2 regions of the Fictibacillus sp. 23RED33 genome follow, and region 1 is predicted to be linked to the other one. Evidence: riboswitches for the same ligand, from Rfam matches in the RefSeq annotation. Region 1 holds a riboswitch; the other holds the start of a gene.
The links. Region 1 has a riboswitch for cyclic di-AMP ahead of IHV09_RS03270 (hypothetical protein). Riboswitches for the same ligand answer to the same signal wherever they lie in the genome.

Region 2: another riboswitch for cyclic di-AMP. It lies ahead of IHV09_RS20285 (dicarboxylate/amino acid:cation symporter); the one in region 1 lies ahead of IHV09_RS03270 (hypothetical protein).

What each region holds. Positions count from the first base shown of each region.
Region 1 is NZ_JACZDX010000001.1:614,099-622,291, reverse strand. Features, by position in the region: gene kdpA (potassium-transporting ATPase subunit KdpA) at 1-959, opposite strand, end outside; gene IHV09_RS22770 (potassium-transporting ATPase subunit F) at 972-1,040, opposite strand; gene IHV09_RS03285 (hypothetical protein) at 1,049-1,156, opposite strand; gene IHV09_RS03280 (HPr family phosphocarrier protein) at 1,180-1,455, opposite strand; gene IHV09_RS03275 (hypothetical protein) at 1,533-1,670, opposite strand; gene IHV09_RS03270 (hypothetical protein) at 1,695-2,108, opposite strand; cyclic di-AMP (ydaO/yuaA leader) riboswitch at 2,341-2,492, opposite strand; cyclic di-AMP (ydaO/yuaA leader) riboswitch at 2,546-2,685, opposite strand; gene IHV09_RS03265 (hypothetical protein) at 2,967-3,215, opposite strand; gene IHV09_RS03260 (MFS transporter) at 3,267-4,550, opposite strand; gene IHV09_RS03255 (DHH family phosphoesterase) at 4,782-5,966, shown strand; gene IHV09_RS03250 (Ger(x)C family spore germination protein) at 6,010-7,101, opposite strand; gene IHV09_RS03245 (GerAB/ArcD/ProY family transporter) at 7,098-8,186, opposite strand.
Region 2 is NZ_JACZDX010000010.1:37,499-45,691, reverse strand. Features, by position in the region: gene IHV09_RS20320 (TrkA C-terminal domain-containing protein) at 1-670, opposite strand, end outside; gene IHV09_RS20315 (hypothetical protein) at 803-961, shown strand; gene IHV09_RS20310 (GDSL-type esterase/lipase family protein) at 1,050-1,790, shown strand; gene IHV09_RS20305 (Fe(3+) ABC transporter substrate-binding protein) at 2,141-3,208, shown strand; gene IHV09_RS20300 (ABC transporter permease) at 3,324-4,946, shown strand; gene IHV09_RS20295 (ABC transporter ATP-binding protein) at 4,946-5,659, shown strand; gene IHV09_RS20290 (hypothetical protein) at 5,866-6,060, opposite strand; cyclic di-AMP (ydaO/yuaA leader) riboswitch at 6,238-6,404, shown strand; gene IHV09_RS20285 (dicarboxylate/amino acid:cation symporter) at 6,573-7,808, shown strand; gene IHV09_RS20280 (hypothetical protein) at 7,965-8,193, shown strand, end outside.

The sequences.
Region 1 (8,193 bases):
CCTTCCATGCTTCCTTGATCATGTTGCACACCTAGAGCATTGATTGCTTGGTTTCCCTGATATTCGGCACTTAGGGAGATGCCAAGGAACATAATAAACATCATCGTCATGGAAACGAAAAGAATACGTCCCTGCTTTGGATTTCCAACCATCTTTCCGTACGTAAACGGTAATGCCATCGGTAATAGGAGCATCAATAAGATTTGAATAAAGTTGCTCGGCCCGTTCGGGTTTTCAAACGGATGCGCTGAGTTAACTCCGAAAAATCCACCGCCGTTATTTCCTAATTCTTTTATGGATAAAAACGAACCAACTGGGCCAACTGCAATGTTTTGTTTTCCACCTTCAACTGTAGTCGCTGTAACCGTTGGATCTAATGTCTGCGGTACTCCAAGTGCGACGAAAATGAGTCCTGTTACAAAAGCGATCGGTAGTAACACACGAATGATACCCCTAACCATATCCACAAAAAAGTTTCCTAAAGACTTGCCAGATAGCCCACGAATGAATGCGATTGCTACTGCTAATGCTGTAGCTGGTGCAACAAACATCATGAAAAGAATGCCAATCATCTGTGAAAGATAGGATAAACCACTTTCACCACTGTAATGCTGCAGATTCGTATTCGTCATAAAACTTACTGCTGTGTTAAACGCAAGGCTTGGATCCATGTTTGCTATCTTACTCGGATTCAGAGGCAAACTGCCTTGGAAACGGAAGATTAAATAAACTAATAGAATCATAATCGCATTGATCACAATGACTGATGAAGCATAAACTTTCCAAGATTGATTTTTATTTTTCATTCCACTAATGGAATAAATCAGTTTTTCGAAAGGATAAAAGAGTTTGTTCTTATTCGAATAATTGAACGAGTTCGCTAAATAAATTCCTACTGGTTTTGCAAGTAAAAGAGCTATAAGTAGAGTTATAGCTATAGAGAGTAAACTGACTAACAACGGAAAAACCTCCTAAAATTTCTCTGGATTCAATAATACGTAAAGAAGATACACCGTTGTTAAAACGGCTAATCCAAACATGACAGTCATCATTTATTTACACTTCCTTCATCAACAACACTTGATGACCATTTTGCTAGACCCATCATTAAGACAGGCATTCCTACCATCAATAAAACCATCATCACATCTAACATTTTTACACCTTCTTTTTATTAGTTCATTGTTCTAAGTAACCATTCAGCATTAGAGATAAATTTTTGATAGCCTCTTGAGCATCACAACCTTCAATTCTAAGTGTGATCGGTTCGTTTTGATTTCTTGAATAGTGTGACAAAAAGAATAGATTAACGGATAGTAAGCCTTTCGCATTAATCTGTATGCCTTGATAAAAGAAAAGAATCTCACTTTCGAAAGAACCAGCAGCATTGACAAATTCATTGATCTGTCCGATCGACAACCTTTTTGGCAATAAAACAACTGACTCTGTCCCCATGTCTTCACCCTGCCTATCACTGGTTTGGATTTACAGAGGGAACATCTTATCTTTGATGGGTTCCCTCCTGTAATTGCTTAACCTTTACTTCTAAGCGTGTCTTGTATGATCCATTTTGAGAGACTATGTTGAATCACACTTGCATAATAAGCATTCAATTGATCTCTTTTCGCTTTTAACAAAATCTGTTCAATTTCGTTTGGACTTAATCTCATAAATGAATTCCTCCGCTCTTTTTTTTATGAAGAAAGTAAGAATTGAATATTACCGGTTTTGTTATAGATTACGTAATCTGCACCCAACTCCTTATAAACTCTGGAAATATACCGTGTGTCTGATTTGATGACATAAACAGGTATGTTATAAATGCTGCGAATGAGTTCAATCGTTTGGCAACATTCTAAAAATCCAGATTCAACAACAATGATTTTTTGAACAAAAGGACCTACCATCTCGATAACTTTACGCTTGTCAACATAATTCATGACATATACATGTTGAAACCCAACTTGTGAGAGTCTTTCTGCTTCTTCTCGGTTAGGAACACAGAGAACAAGAGATTGATAGTCTTCACACAATCTTAGTTTTGAAATAAAAACATCTGAAACTAGATCAGGAAACATAATGAGCACGTTCCCAGATGATTTCTCCATCGTTCCACCCTCCATCTCTTAAAGAAAACTAGGCTAACTTCTAGCCTCTCATGTCAGCCTTAGCTGCACTTATACTATCGTCTTAAACTTGTTACTACGCCGAAAACCATCGTGCCGACAAGTTATACTTTTGGATAGTGAAAAAAAGGCAACAAAAAAGAAGCCTGCGGAAGAGGAACTCTTCTCGCGGCTTCTACACATACTTGAATAAGCGTGTGAATACACGAAATTTGTTGCCTCTCTCTGTACGCTTACGGAGTTAGCTGACGGATTCGGGCTTGAGAGTAGCCCTACTCGATCTCTCGAGATTCACCCCATGCAGATACGAAGAACTGCGGTTGGTTCCCCCGCTTCCTAAACTTAGGAATTAAGCGATAAAGACGCATGATATTAAAATCATAGTTTGTTAAATTGTCATTACTCTTTTTTAAATTCACCTTCCCTCTCCTACCACGCTTACGAAGTTAGCTGACGGGTTCGGACGGCAGAAGTCGCCCGACTTTATAAGTTTCACCCCAGGCAATGGAAACTGCCGATGGTTCCTCCGTTCCAATAATGGATTCAGCGGTCATGGAAAAATTTTAAAGTTTTACGATAAGAAATATATTACTCCTGGTTTTCACCGTTGTAAATCCATTAAAAACTCTAAAATATTCATATTTCGTATAAAAACGAATTAAATAAACTTATTTAAGAAATAAAAAACAAACAAATCATCTTTTTTCTTTCACTTTCTCAATTTTTCGATACATTTCAAAGAAAATAATAGTTGTAATATTCTAAAAAAACCAAGTTTTGAAACTTAAATTTTTTTTAAAAAATAAAAAAGCTAAGCAAATTTTACTTTGCTTAGCTTGGTTAAAACGATCTAAAATCCAATCTCTGTCTTTTAGTCCAGAGCCATACGCCTGTGAACAGATGAATCGCAAACACTACAAAGACAGCTCCATAACTTTCTGTAATCCAGCTCACAAACCAAATGATCGGTAGAGCTAAAAAAAAGTTAACAAGCAACAACACCCATGAAGTTCTCGCTATTGCTACAAAGAATAGAATAATTGGTAAGATTAAAAAAATCCAGAATAGTACGTTTTGAAAAGTTGCCATGACTTCCCCTCCGCTTTTCATTATAAAAGGGCTTCGCCATAATCTCCAGCTTTAAACTGGTACTTTTTCTAATTCAAACTCATTTTTGTTATCATTTTCTTCAATATCATACCTGGGTAGAGTGAACATGTAGAATAGTCCAACAAGAATCAGACATCCTCCCACAACCCAGAACAGCATTTCTACGGTTAGAATTTTCGGGAAAAACACAGCGATTAAACCGAGTGTCATGGTGTGAGATAGCATATTGATCGGTGTAATCCATCCTTGAACACGTCCCATCATTTTAGGGTCTACGATCTTAGGTAACCAGCCACCGATTCCAATATTGATTAATGGAATGCTAAACCCAGCCAATCCTGTAAAAATAAAGAATGTCAACACATTTGGCGCGATGGCGCATAAACCAAGTGACAATCCACTTACGAATAGACCAAGAACAATCGCATACGAGAGTCTGATCTTTTTAGCGAGCATCGAACAAATAACACTCCCTGTAAGGATAGATACACCAAACACGACACCCATCCACATCATCATTTGCTCGTAATTATCTGGAGCGAGTTTATATTTCATGATAAAAGCCGGCATAACTGACAATCCACCATTTACTATACCAAACAAGAAAAAACCAAAGATTAATGAAAGTAGAAGCTTAGATTGTTTAATGTAATTGAACCCCGCAACAAAATCCTTCCATACCATCTTTACACGAATATCTTTGAACCTGTGTTGTCCGTTCGGCAGACGAACATCTTCATCAACTCTCATACTCATAATTAATAATGCTGATATAACATATGTAACAAGGTCAAATGCAATTGCTCCTTGTATTCCTACACTCCAATAAATAAAAATGGCAATCATGTTCCCGAAAAGCATAAATAAACTACCTACCATTTGATTCAATCCAGCTGCAATTGCATAATCCTCTTTCGAGAGTACACCTTGTACCATCGCTTGATCAGCAGGAAAAAAGAATTTACCTACTGCACTTCTTAAGAATAAGATAGCAAAAATCAAAGGCATCCAGTCTAGCCATATAGCACCCATTAATAAGAGGCACAGCCCTGCACAAATCCAATCACAATAAAGTGCGATTTTTTGACGATCCATTCGATCGGCTAATACCCCTACGATAAAGAAAACAGCTAGTGTTGGCAGAGAATACATCAATTCTGCAAGTGTGGCATAAAACGGTTGTTCACCGAACTTATCTAACAAATAAAACATAAAAGCTGTAACGCCTATAATACTTCCCATCATTGAAGTAAAACCAGCAAAAAACAGCTTGCTGAAGTTTTTATTCTGAAACACTTTCAGAAACTCCTTCACATCATAACCCCCAACTTTAAATAATTTGCATCATTACCATTTTCTACCTAATGCCGTCAATTGTAAATAAATTCTTGTGAAATTTCACAAGAATGATTTAGCATATTCATTCCGTTTTCGGTGTTAAAATCAGCTGAATTTGTAAATGAAAAGAATACTACGATATAAAGGTTGAACTTTATGCTTTATGACGATACTCTAGACAGAGAGCATAATAGAGAGGATACTAACATGATTCATTTATTTTCACACAACGATTTAGACGGAAAATCGTGCGGTTATTTAGCACAACTAGCATTTGGAGACAACTGTAAAATATCGTATTGTTCACATGGAACGATTAATGACCGTGTAGAGATGCTGCTTGATAATCCGAGAGAAAGAAAAACAGAAATTATCATTACAGATATTGCGGTTAACGAAGAATTAATGATGCGACTTGATGAACGATCTAATGCAGGTGGAAAAGTAAAGCTGATCGACCACCATGCAACAGCGCTTCATTTCAATGGTTTTGATTGGGGGCATGTTCAAGTTCGTTATGATGATGAACGTTTAACTTGTGCTACTTCCCTTTTCTATGAATATTTGATCGAGAACGGTAAGCTTAAACCAACAGGTGCGCTCGATGAATATGTAGAACTTGTGCGTTTATATGATACGTGGGAATGGTTTGACCAAAAAGTTGAAGCTAAGCGTCTTAACGACTTATTCTTTATCCTTCCTCCTGATAAATTTGAGGATCAGATCATGGATCGTTTAAAAGGTGATTCTTTTCAGTTTTCAGAAACAGAAACAACGATTCTGGATCTTGAAGAAGAAAATATTGCAGATTATATTAAAAAGAAACAACGTCAGATGGTCGAAATCTGGGATACTTGGTCTTTAGGCGAAGGATCTGAAGAGAAAACGTATAAGGTTGGTATTCTTCATGCCGAACGTTATCACTCTGAGCTTGGGAACGAGATCAATCGTGAGAATCCTCACTTAGACTTGATTGTGATTCTAAATATCGCTAACAAACGGATCGGTCTTCGTACCATTCATGAAGAGGTGGATTGTTCGATCTACGCCAAACAATATGGCGGCGGCGGGCATCCAAAAGCTTCTGGAGGAAACATGACTTCTGAAGCATTTGAAAAGTTTGTTGTTGCTGCATTCCATGAACAACCTAGACGAATCGATGCACCGAAGAACGAGCACAACGTGAAGGAAAATCCTGATGGCAGCTTATATGTGAACAATCATCGTGAAGTATCTAAGATCTATTCAGAAGATAATCAAACATGGCTGATCACACATAAGACACATCCAGTAGATGAAAAATTTGCAAGCTACCAAGACGCTGAAAATTACGTTAAGCGCCACTTTGAAGGCTGGCTGATGCGCGATGATGAAGCAAATAACAATAATTAACCAGAAAGAAAGAAGGACTGCCATAAAAGGCAGTCCTTTTCCTTTATTCTACAACACCGGTGTGTATCACTTCTAAGTCAACATTCACTTTCACTTTTACATCTGGATATTGCTCTTCCCACTTTTTTAAATCAAAGTCACGGTAATGAGCTTCATATTTAGAACCTAGACCGATCGGATCAACCCCATTATTTTGAAGTAATTTGATAATTCTTGCAGCATCTTGTTCAATCTTCCTTGTTATTTGCATCTGAAGTTCTTTTACTTTATTTTGATTAGCTGTAAGTGGTCTATTACCTCGATACTCTTGAACTCTGGCACCCATTTTTATCTGGATATTAAATTCAGGGGTACCTTTGTTTATTTTGACCTTATAGTGTGGTGTTGATTTGATATTGTTGATTACAACAAACTCATTTTCGTTAATCTTATATTGATGTGTACCCATTTTAAAACGTTCTACCAACATTTTTAGTGTGAATACATCCTTAATAGGCAACGTCGTTATTAATTGATCATCCTTAAATAGGCCAACTCCATTTATTTTAATTTTGTCTTTTTCTTTTTTTAGGAGGGGCAAGTATGGATCATTCCCGTCATTATGGTAGTTGTATGAAAAGATAGAAAGATCAGAAGTCGGCAGTTCCCCTATTTTGGCGTTTTGGATAATCATATCAGAAAGATACAAAGCAATGTTTTCTTTCCCATATTTTTTTATCGAGAGTAATTCCGAAGCTTCCCCTTCAATAATAGCGAGCTGTATAGTATTTGCAATTTCGGGTGTGCGGTTTATCGTATCAATAAATGGAAACAAGCCTTTTTCTGCAAGCTTTTGACCAAACAATGCAATACGAAGCTGGCCGGTGACCAAGGGATATTGAACTTCATTTTGAGAACGATCGATGGTTTCTTGAACGGTTTCCCCTTCAGCTTTTAATATTTCTATTGTTGAAGTTTCATCTACCTTATATTCTGGGTACACAATGGTTCCTAATAATTTTTTGTCAGAAGTTAGATCGAAACCTACACCTTGAATAATACTAATTTCATTTGTATTTTGTGTTGGAACGATCTTACAACCAGATAACACAAACATTAAAATGATAGAAATGCGAAGGAATAAACACTTCATCATAATATCCTCTTTTTCTTTTTAACCACTATATAAAAAAGCCACAATAAAGGTATATAAAGATAAAATAACCCTAGTGAAATGCCAGAGATCATATCCAAGAACGAATGAAGAATGTAACGATCATCCAGCAACTGGCATAGGACCAAACTTGAAGCCATTAAGACAAGTAATGGTGCTTTTTGTTTTTTCTTAAAAATTTTTTTAAAGCCTCTGCTCGATGCCCAAAGCATCAGCGTTATGATTGTTACGATTTTAATGAGATACAACGAAGCGAGTATATACTCAATCCTTTGGATAAACGAAAAGGTTGTTAAAGTATTAATATTAATTCTTGCCCAAATCGTAGTCTGTATTTGTTTCTCACTAATAAATAAGAAAGTAGTAAATGCTCCTACCGTATAAAATAAAGTTGTAAATGCTATGCCTAGATGAGCAAATTTTTGGGATGATCTAGCGTTTTTTATAAAGGGAAAGACCATTAAAATGATCTCAAACCCTGCCATAGAATAACTTGTTTCTTTAGCAGACCTTAATAGATCAACGAAGGTATGATCCAATATAGGAAGAACGTTATCTATATGAATATAATTTCTAGGTAAATAAAAATGGTTAAAGAAAAGAAGGAACGTATATATGACAGCTACAAAACATATACCTGCTACTACTCGGAATCCACCAGATATAATGTAGTAACATAATGTAAGAATCAGTAAAGCAAGTACCCATGTTGGTAATGTAGGGAACATCCATACTTGGATAATTTCAATATACTCCCTTAGTACACTAACAGCGGCCAACCAGAAATAAAACATAATGATCCCGCTCAATATGGATCCAAGTGTTTTACCGTATAATTGGTTATGTACATCCACAATATCACCATTTGCAGAAGATAGAAGATGAATCATTACTGCCATGATAAGTTGAATGATTGCCCCAGCGATCAGAACACTGATCCAAGCATCATAGCCAGCATCTTTTGCAATAATTCGATGAAAACCTAGTATTCCTACACCGGTTTGTGCACCTATTATGATGAAGAACAAGAAATAAGGTGATACTTGGTGCCGAATGTTTACTTGCATGATCAAT
Region 2 (8,193 bases), on a different contig from region 1:
TCAATTCATCCATTTCATTTTTAAATCTTTCTTGTAGACAACTTTGGTGACCATATAGGACCAACATGTCTCCTTCTTGTATTTTTGTCGTATAACTATCCTTCCGTACTGTTACGTCCCCTCGCTTTATAAATAAGACAATTAGATCATCTTCTGTTTGAATGACGTCTTTTAATTGTTTCCCCATAATCTTTGAATCTTTATGTATAGGAATTTCTACTACAACATCATCCTCTTCAAAATACATAACATCTCTTAAAGGAAGATCTGCTAAGTTATAGCTTTTTTCCATGTGACTCTCAAAAGAACGTTTCATGTATTTTTTTAGTTTAGGTACGCTTAAGATTAAATATAAACTGATGAGTACTAAAATAATGATTCCAAGTTCGATCGAACGAAATTCATCTGATAAGATGCTGCTTATCGATGAGATGATAACCGCTAATGAAAAGACTCCGAACAAAATGAGAAACGTACTTAAACGTCTGCGTACCGGATGCTCCAGAATCAACTCTGATTCTCCTGTCGTAAATCCAGTGGCTGTAAACATTGAGATGACCTGGAAGCGAGCGATTTCTTTTTTAAGACCAGTTAACGTGAATAACAGAACGTTAATTTCAATCACAATTCCTATGATGGCAAAATAAAGCAAAGTGAATAAAAAACCCACAAAGGCACCTCCGTTAAAATTCTTCTTTACCTGTATACCCTTATTTTCTATTTATATAGAGGAAATAAAATATTTTATTCGTTTCATAAACATATATAGCCCCTCATATAGTTTGGTACAGGAGGGATGTAGATGATAGGTTTTCTTATTACCTTAGTGCCCGCAAGTCTATTGTGTGGAGGAGTTGCTATGTTGATTCATACATTCGTGAAAAAAGATTCATATCAATACGATCAAGAAAATCTTTGGGAGGATACATCACTTACATCTGAAGATTATCGTTTGAAATAACAAATTAACACATTCATTACTTGATATTTTCCCTCGTTATGGTAAAAAGTAATATAACAATAACTTGTAACAGAATCGAGGATTTGATGTGCGGAAAGTATCAAAAAGATGGTTAATTGGTGGTACAGGACTAGCCCTCATACTATTCCTTATCTTTCAATTTTATGGAGAAACAGAAGGGGCGAGCGATACACAAACTCTGAAGGTCGTTGCCCTTGGAGACTCATTAACGTATGGAGTTGGTGACCCATCCAAAACAGGCTATATCGGAATCGTTAAACGAAATATTCAGCAGCAAACAGGCAGAAATGTAATCATTAATAATTTTGGGATCAGTGGACAGCGTTCCGACCAATTGTTAAGACAATTGGATAATGGAGTCGTGATCAAGTCATTAAGACAAGCAGATCATATCTTTGTTTTTATAGGCACAAATGACTTTCGTCACGCTGCCGGTTGGAACTTTCGCCAGTTGCCTCAGCAGAAATTAATGCTAGGAAAAGAAAAGCTAAGAAACAATTTAACTAAAACACTGACAGTGGTGAGGGAAAACAATTCGTTTGCACCGGTTTACGTATTAGGTCTTTATAATCCTTATTTTGGGAAAGAATACGATCCCACAGCTGCAGAGAGTATTAAGACATGGAATGAAGCAATCGTTGAGGCGAGCAAAGAAAGCACGCTTACAAAGTATATCTCCACTTTTGAACTCTATGAAAACGTTGAGAAAGAACTGTATTTTTCTGATTCTATACACCCTAATAGAAGGGGATATAACAGATTAGGAAATTGGGTTTATAACCAGTGGAAACCTTTAAACCAGGAATGATCTCTTAGAAGTAGATACTTCTAAGAGATTTTTTTTGATTTTTTTTTTAATTGCTTCTTTTGGATAGAACCATCCTTTGTGAAAGTAGTTGTTTTCAGGCTCCAGGGCGAAACTTGAGCGTCGTTTGTGAGTTTCGTTTTTTATAAGTATTACCTCCGAGCTTGTCCGAACCTGATACTTGGCATCTTTCACTCCAATCAGCTCTTAAAGGAGATTAGGATTTGAGAGCAATAATCCATCAGAGAAAAACATTTAAAAAAACGGTTGACTTGAGAATGATTATCATTATAATTAAAAGTGAAGTTGATAATCGTTTTCAATTACTTATACATAAAAGGAGTAACTGACATATGTTTAAAAAGAATCTTTTTACGGTTGTTACAATGGTCCTACTAGCTGCTTTAGTCTTAGCAGGCTGTGGTAAATCAAACGAGGGTGCGAGTTCGAATAATAATGAGACAAAAAAAGAAGAAGTAAACCTATATACAAGTCGTCACTATGAAGTTGATGATAAAATCTTTGCTGATTTTACAAAAGAGACAGGAATTAAAGTTAACCTTATTAAGGGTAAAGAAGATGAGTTGATCGAGCGTCTTACAAGAGAAGGGAAAGCAACAAAAGGAGACCTTTTCTTCACATCTGATGCTGGACGTTTACACTGGGCAAAAGATAAAGACCTCTTACAAAGTGTAGAAAGCGAAACTTTGAATAAGAATATTCCTGATAATTTAAGAGATAAAGACAATCAATGGTTCGGTCTAACAAAACGTGCACGTGTTATCGTATATGATCAGAAAAAAGTAGACAAATCAGAACTATCTACTTATGAAGCGTTAACTGAAGAAAAATGGAAAGGTAAAGTTCTGATCCGTTCATCAGAAAATATTTACAATCAATCATTAGTATCATCCTTTATTTCATTAAACGGAAAAGATGAAGCGAAGAAGTGGGCAGAAGGGATCGTTAACAACATGGCTCGTGATCCACAAGGTGGAGACAAAGACCAAGCGAAAGGTATCGCTGCTGGTGAAGGTGATGTTGCCATAATGAACTCATACTATTTTGGTCAGATGTTGAACTCAGAAGATCCTGAAGAAGTGAAAGTTGCTAAACAGCTGAGTGTGTTTTTCCCTAACCAAGAAACAACAGGTACTCACATCAATATTAGTGGTATAGGTGTTACGAAACACGCTAAGAACAAAGAGAATGCTATAGAATTAATGGAATATCTGTCTAGTCCAAAAGTTCAAGAAGTATTTGCTGAAGCCAACTACGAGTATCCGGTTAATAAAGAAGTAGAACCTTCAGAGCTTTTAGAGTCTTGGGGTCCGTTTAAAGAACAAGATCTTAACCTTTCTGAGTTAGGTGAAAACAATGCAGATGCTGTTAAGATTATGAATGAAGTCAGCTGGAAATAAACGTTAATATTTTGCCGTATCACGATTTGTGATACGGCTAATTCCATGTAAAAACAAACAACAAGAACAATGCTGATGAGTAAAGAAGGTGAAAATATTGTATTTCATTCGAAAAATGAGATCACAGTTTAATAGTTGGGCTTTGCTTAGTGTGATTTTTTCTACTTTAATCCTTTTACCGGCTTTGCTCATCATGGTTCAGTTATTCGCTGAGAGTAATGAGAATTGGGAACACATTAAAGAATTCATGTTGAAAAATTATATCGTAAATTCCGTGACACTCGTTGGTTTTACTGGTCTTTTCACAGTGCTGATCGGTGTAAGTGCGGCATGGCTAGTTTCCGCCTATAAAGTTCCTATGCATCGGTTCTTTAAGTGGGGTCTTATCCTCCCACTTGCGATTCCACCATACATTGGAGCCTATACGTACCATGGTATTTTAAATTATACAGGTGTCATTCAGACGTCACTAAGGAACCAGTTTGGTATAAAAGTGGACCAAAAGTTCTTTGACATCATGAACATACCCGGTGCTGTTTTTATCTTTACGATGTTCCTATATCCATATGTATATATCATCACAAAAAGTTTCTTAGAAAATCAGTCATCATCACTGATTGAGAATGCACGGTTGCTAGGAAAAGGATCGTTCATGACATTTATACAAGTCGTCCTTCCTGTGTCACGTGCAGCGATCGTTGGTGGAGTTAGTTTGGTCATTCTTGAAGTTTTCAATGATTACGGGGTAGTAAAGTATTTTGGTATTCAAACATTTAGTACAGCAATATTTCAAGCGTGGTTTGGGATGGGAGATATCTATTCGGCTATCAAGTTAGCGGGTACTTTGATGTTTATCGTAGTTTTGATCTTGATCTTAGAAAAAGTAATAAGGGGCAGGAAACAGTATAGCTATTCCACTTCAAAAGTCCGCCCGTTACAACCTAAAGAACTTAAAGGTTGGAAAAAGTTCGCTGTGCTTAGTTTTTTCATCTCTTTATTTGCTCTAGCTTTCGGAATTCCTTTCATTCAGCTTATACATTGGGTGTATATGACTTATGACGTTATTTTAAATACTGCTTTTGTTGACTTGATTTGGAACTCGGTCTTTGTTGCTTCTATAGGTTCAGTTCTTATCATTATCGTCGCTCTAATTATCGCCAACTTTAGTCGTCTATCAAAAGGTTGGATGGGGAAGCTTTTTTCAAAAATAACGGTTTTAGGGTATTCGATTCCTGGAGCTGTAATTGCAATAGGTGTATTGACCTTATTTCTCTCACTAGACGAAAAGGTATTCACGTTATATGAATGGTTAGGGTTAGAGCCAACTCTTGTGCTGAGCTTAAGTATTAGTATGCTGATCTTTGCCTATGTGGTCCGTTTTCTAGCAGTTGGTTTTAACTCCATCGAATCAGGCTTTGATAAGGTAGGAACGGTTTTCACAGAAGCTTCTAGGACATTAGGTATGTCGGTAACGAAGACGTTTTTTAAAGTGGATATTAAGATGATTAAAGGTGCTATTGCTGGTGGTTTTATCCTTGTTTTTGTAGATATATTAAAAGAGCTGCCTCTTACTCTTATCCTTCAGCCTTTTAATTTTTATACGCTAGCTACCAAAACATTTCAATACGCAAGTGACGAACGTATTCACGAAGCCTCTGTTTCATCAATGGTGATTATTTGTATAAGTGCACTTTCCATCTTCTTTTTACACAGAGTTTTAGAAAAGGAGCCAAAATAATGTTTGTTCAAATCAAAGACTTAGCGTTTCATTATAAAAATTCGCGTAACCCTTTGTTCGAAAATCTTTCTTTAAACTTTAATCAAGGAGAAGTTTCGGTGATCTTAGGAGAAAGCGGAAGCGGGAAAAGTACGTTACTTCGTCTTATAGCAGGACTAGAGGTGCCCTCAAGAGGATCGATCCTCATAGATCAGGCTGTCATGAATGATACATTTCGTTTTGTTCAGCCAGAAAAACGTGGTGTAGGTTTGGTTTTTCAAGATTATGCTTTGTTCCCTCATATGACGGTTGAAAAGAACATAAAATTTGGCTTAACGAAAATGAATCGTAAGCAGAAGCAAGCACGCATGGAAGAATTATTGGCTATTGTGGGAATGGAGGACTATGCTTCTCGTTATCCTTATGAATTGAGCGGTGGACAGCAGCAGCGTGTTGCACTAGCTAGGGCTATGGCACCAAATCCATCTTTGATCATGTTTGATGAACCATTTAGCAATCTCGATTCTAAGCTTCAACTACAGATTCGGGATGAGTTACAGGAAATTTTAAAACGTACGGGGATCACGTCTATTTTTGTAACTCACGATGAAGAGGATGCTCGTGCTATAGGGGACAGGATCATACTAATGAACAATGGAAAGATACAGGATGAAGGGCGTCCAGAAATGGTATTGAAGAGGAATAAAGAACAATTATCACTCGCATACGTATAAAAACAAAAAACCGGGATATCCCGGTTTTTATTTTTGGCTGTTTTCTAAAGAATTGTTACTAATAGATCTTTTTGAATTTGCCTATATAACTGTTGATTGGAGTGGTAAAGTGACACGTACGAATGTGGTTCACGCCTGCCCCATGGAAAGCGAGCAGCCTGGAACGGAAATCCACACTTCCAAAAGAAACTATGTTTTAAACAGCCTTATTTTTTAAATTGAGTATCTAATTTACCGTTCATATCGATTAAAAATCCGATTTCTCTTCCTAATAATTCACCTAATTCTTTTGCTTTCTTTTCGCTTTCGTTCTTTATTTGTTCAATCGTAAGTTCACCTTTTAATTTGGATGCTCCAACGATTATACTTAATTCACCTTTTTCATAAAATACGATTTTCATTTACAATACCTCCCTGAAAAATAGAACCTTATATATAATTCGTTTTTTTCTATATGCTTTTGGGGTAGAAGTGAGAATATGGAAAAACATTCATCATGAAACAATTAATTGGAATAAATAAGCATAGTGAGTATTCTTGACAAAAATTTATGTATGTTGATAAAATTAGAGCATATTATATATGATTCGCTGAATTCGGATGTTCTATTCTATAGAATATCTTGAAGCGGGGGAACCACGATATGGCTTATAAAGCCTAGGGATGAATTTGTGCATACACAAAAGGGACAACTCTCAATTTCCTAATCCGACAGCTAACCTCGTAAGCGTTTTTGGAGAGAGAACTCTATACATGGGCTCAGTCTATGTGTTGCGGTGTATTCCCACGGAAAATCCTCTCTATTTTCGGTGGGTTTTTATATGCAACAAATAGGGCATGTATTAGTATAAAATTTCTTCATCGTACTGCACACTAAATAGTGAGAAGATTTTAACAAAGGGGGTACTTTATTATGAAATTGTCTACAAAAATTTTAATTGCACTTGCACTTGGGGTTGTCGCGGGATTAATTCTTAATCTAGCTGTACCAGATGCTTTTTCAACACTGGATAAATACGTTTTAAAGCCAGTCGGGACATTATTCTTAAACCTTATTAAAATGTTAGTTGTTCCAATTGTTTTTTTCTCAATCGTACTTGGAACTGCGGGATTAGGTGATCCGAAGAAACTTGGAAGAGTGGGTGCCAAAACGGTTGGGTTCTTCTTAGGAACTACAACAATTGCGATTACGATCGCGATGGCTTTAGCGCTTATCTTTCAACCAGGTGTAGGGGACTTTAAAACAGAAGGTGCTAAGTTTGAGCAACAAGAAGCGCCAGCAGTTACGGACACGTTGCTGAACATTATTCCTACTAATCCAATTCAATCGATGGCTGAAGGAAACATGCTTCAAATTATCGCGTTTTCCGTATTTGTAGGATTTGCTTTAACGATGTTGGGAAGCAAAACAAAAGGTATTATGGATTTAATTGAACAAGGTAACGACATTATGATGTATCTTGTAAACCTAATTATGAAATTTGCTCCATATGGTGCTTTTGCATTGATTGCTTCAGCGGTAGGAAGTCAAGGAATGGATGCTATCAAAGCGATGGGCTTATACATGAGCGTAGTTATTTTAGCTTTATTCATCCACTCTGTTGTCGCGTATGGTGGTTCAATTGCTCTATTTGCAAAGAAGAGCCCGCTCTGGTTCTTTAAAGGCTTTGCGCCGGCAATGTCAGTTGGATTTAGTACGTCTAGTTCAAATGCAACACTTCCAATCTCAATGAAAACAGCTCAAGAGAATTTAGGTGTTCGAAAATCGATAAGTGGTTTTGTACAGCCGCTTGGTGCAACGATTAACATGGATGGAACAGCTATCATGCAAGGTGTTGCGACGATTTTTATCGCTCAAGTATACGATGTTAACTTAGGTTTAACACAGATGCTTACTGTTATTTTAACGGCAGTGCTTGCTAGTATCGGTACAGCTGGTGTTCCTGGAGTTGGATTGATCATGTTAGCGATGGTATTGAACTCTGTAGGATTACCTGTCGAGGGTATTGCCTTAATCCTAGGTGTTGATAGACTTCTTGATATGCTTAGAACAGCTGTTAACATCACTGGTGATGCTGCTTGTGCTGTAATCGTTGATAAAGGCGAAGACAAACATCTTGGGACTCGTGAACAAGAAGTTAGTGCATAAATAATCACTTCAAAAGGCCGCGGTGTATACATATACCTGCGGCCTTTTTGTATGCCCATTTCCCTAGTTTACAAATGTTGAGTAAATAAATGTAAGCACTAATGAAAAATCATGGTAAAATAAGAAGATACTTAATGAGATTTCGGAGTGATCTTCTTGGAAAAATGGCTAGAGATACTAACGCTTGCAGCAAAGATCATATGGGTACAGATTCAAACCGCTATTAATCCTATCATCGAGTTAACAGAGAGCGCGATGAACTCTTTTTGGTTTGTCTTTTCACTCACGATCATCACAGGCTACGTATTACTAAGGCTTGTACAGAATGCAATTACTTATTATCAAGCTCATAATTTTATTCACAGAAAAATGAATAACGAACCCG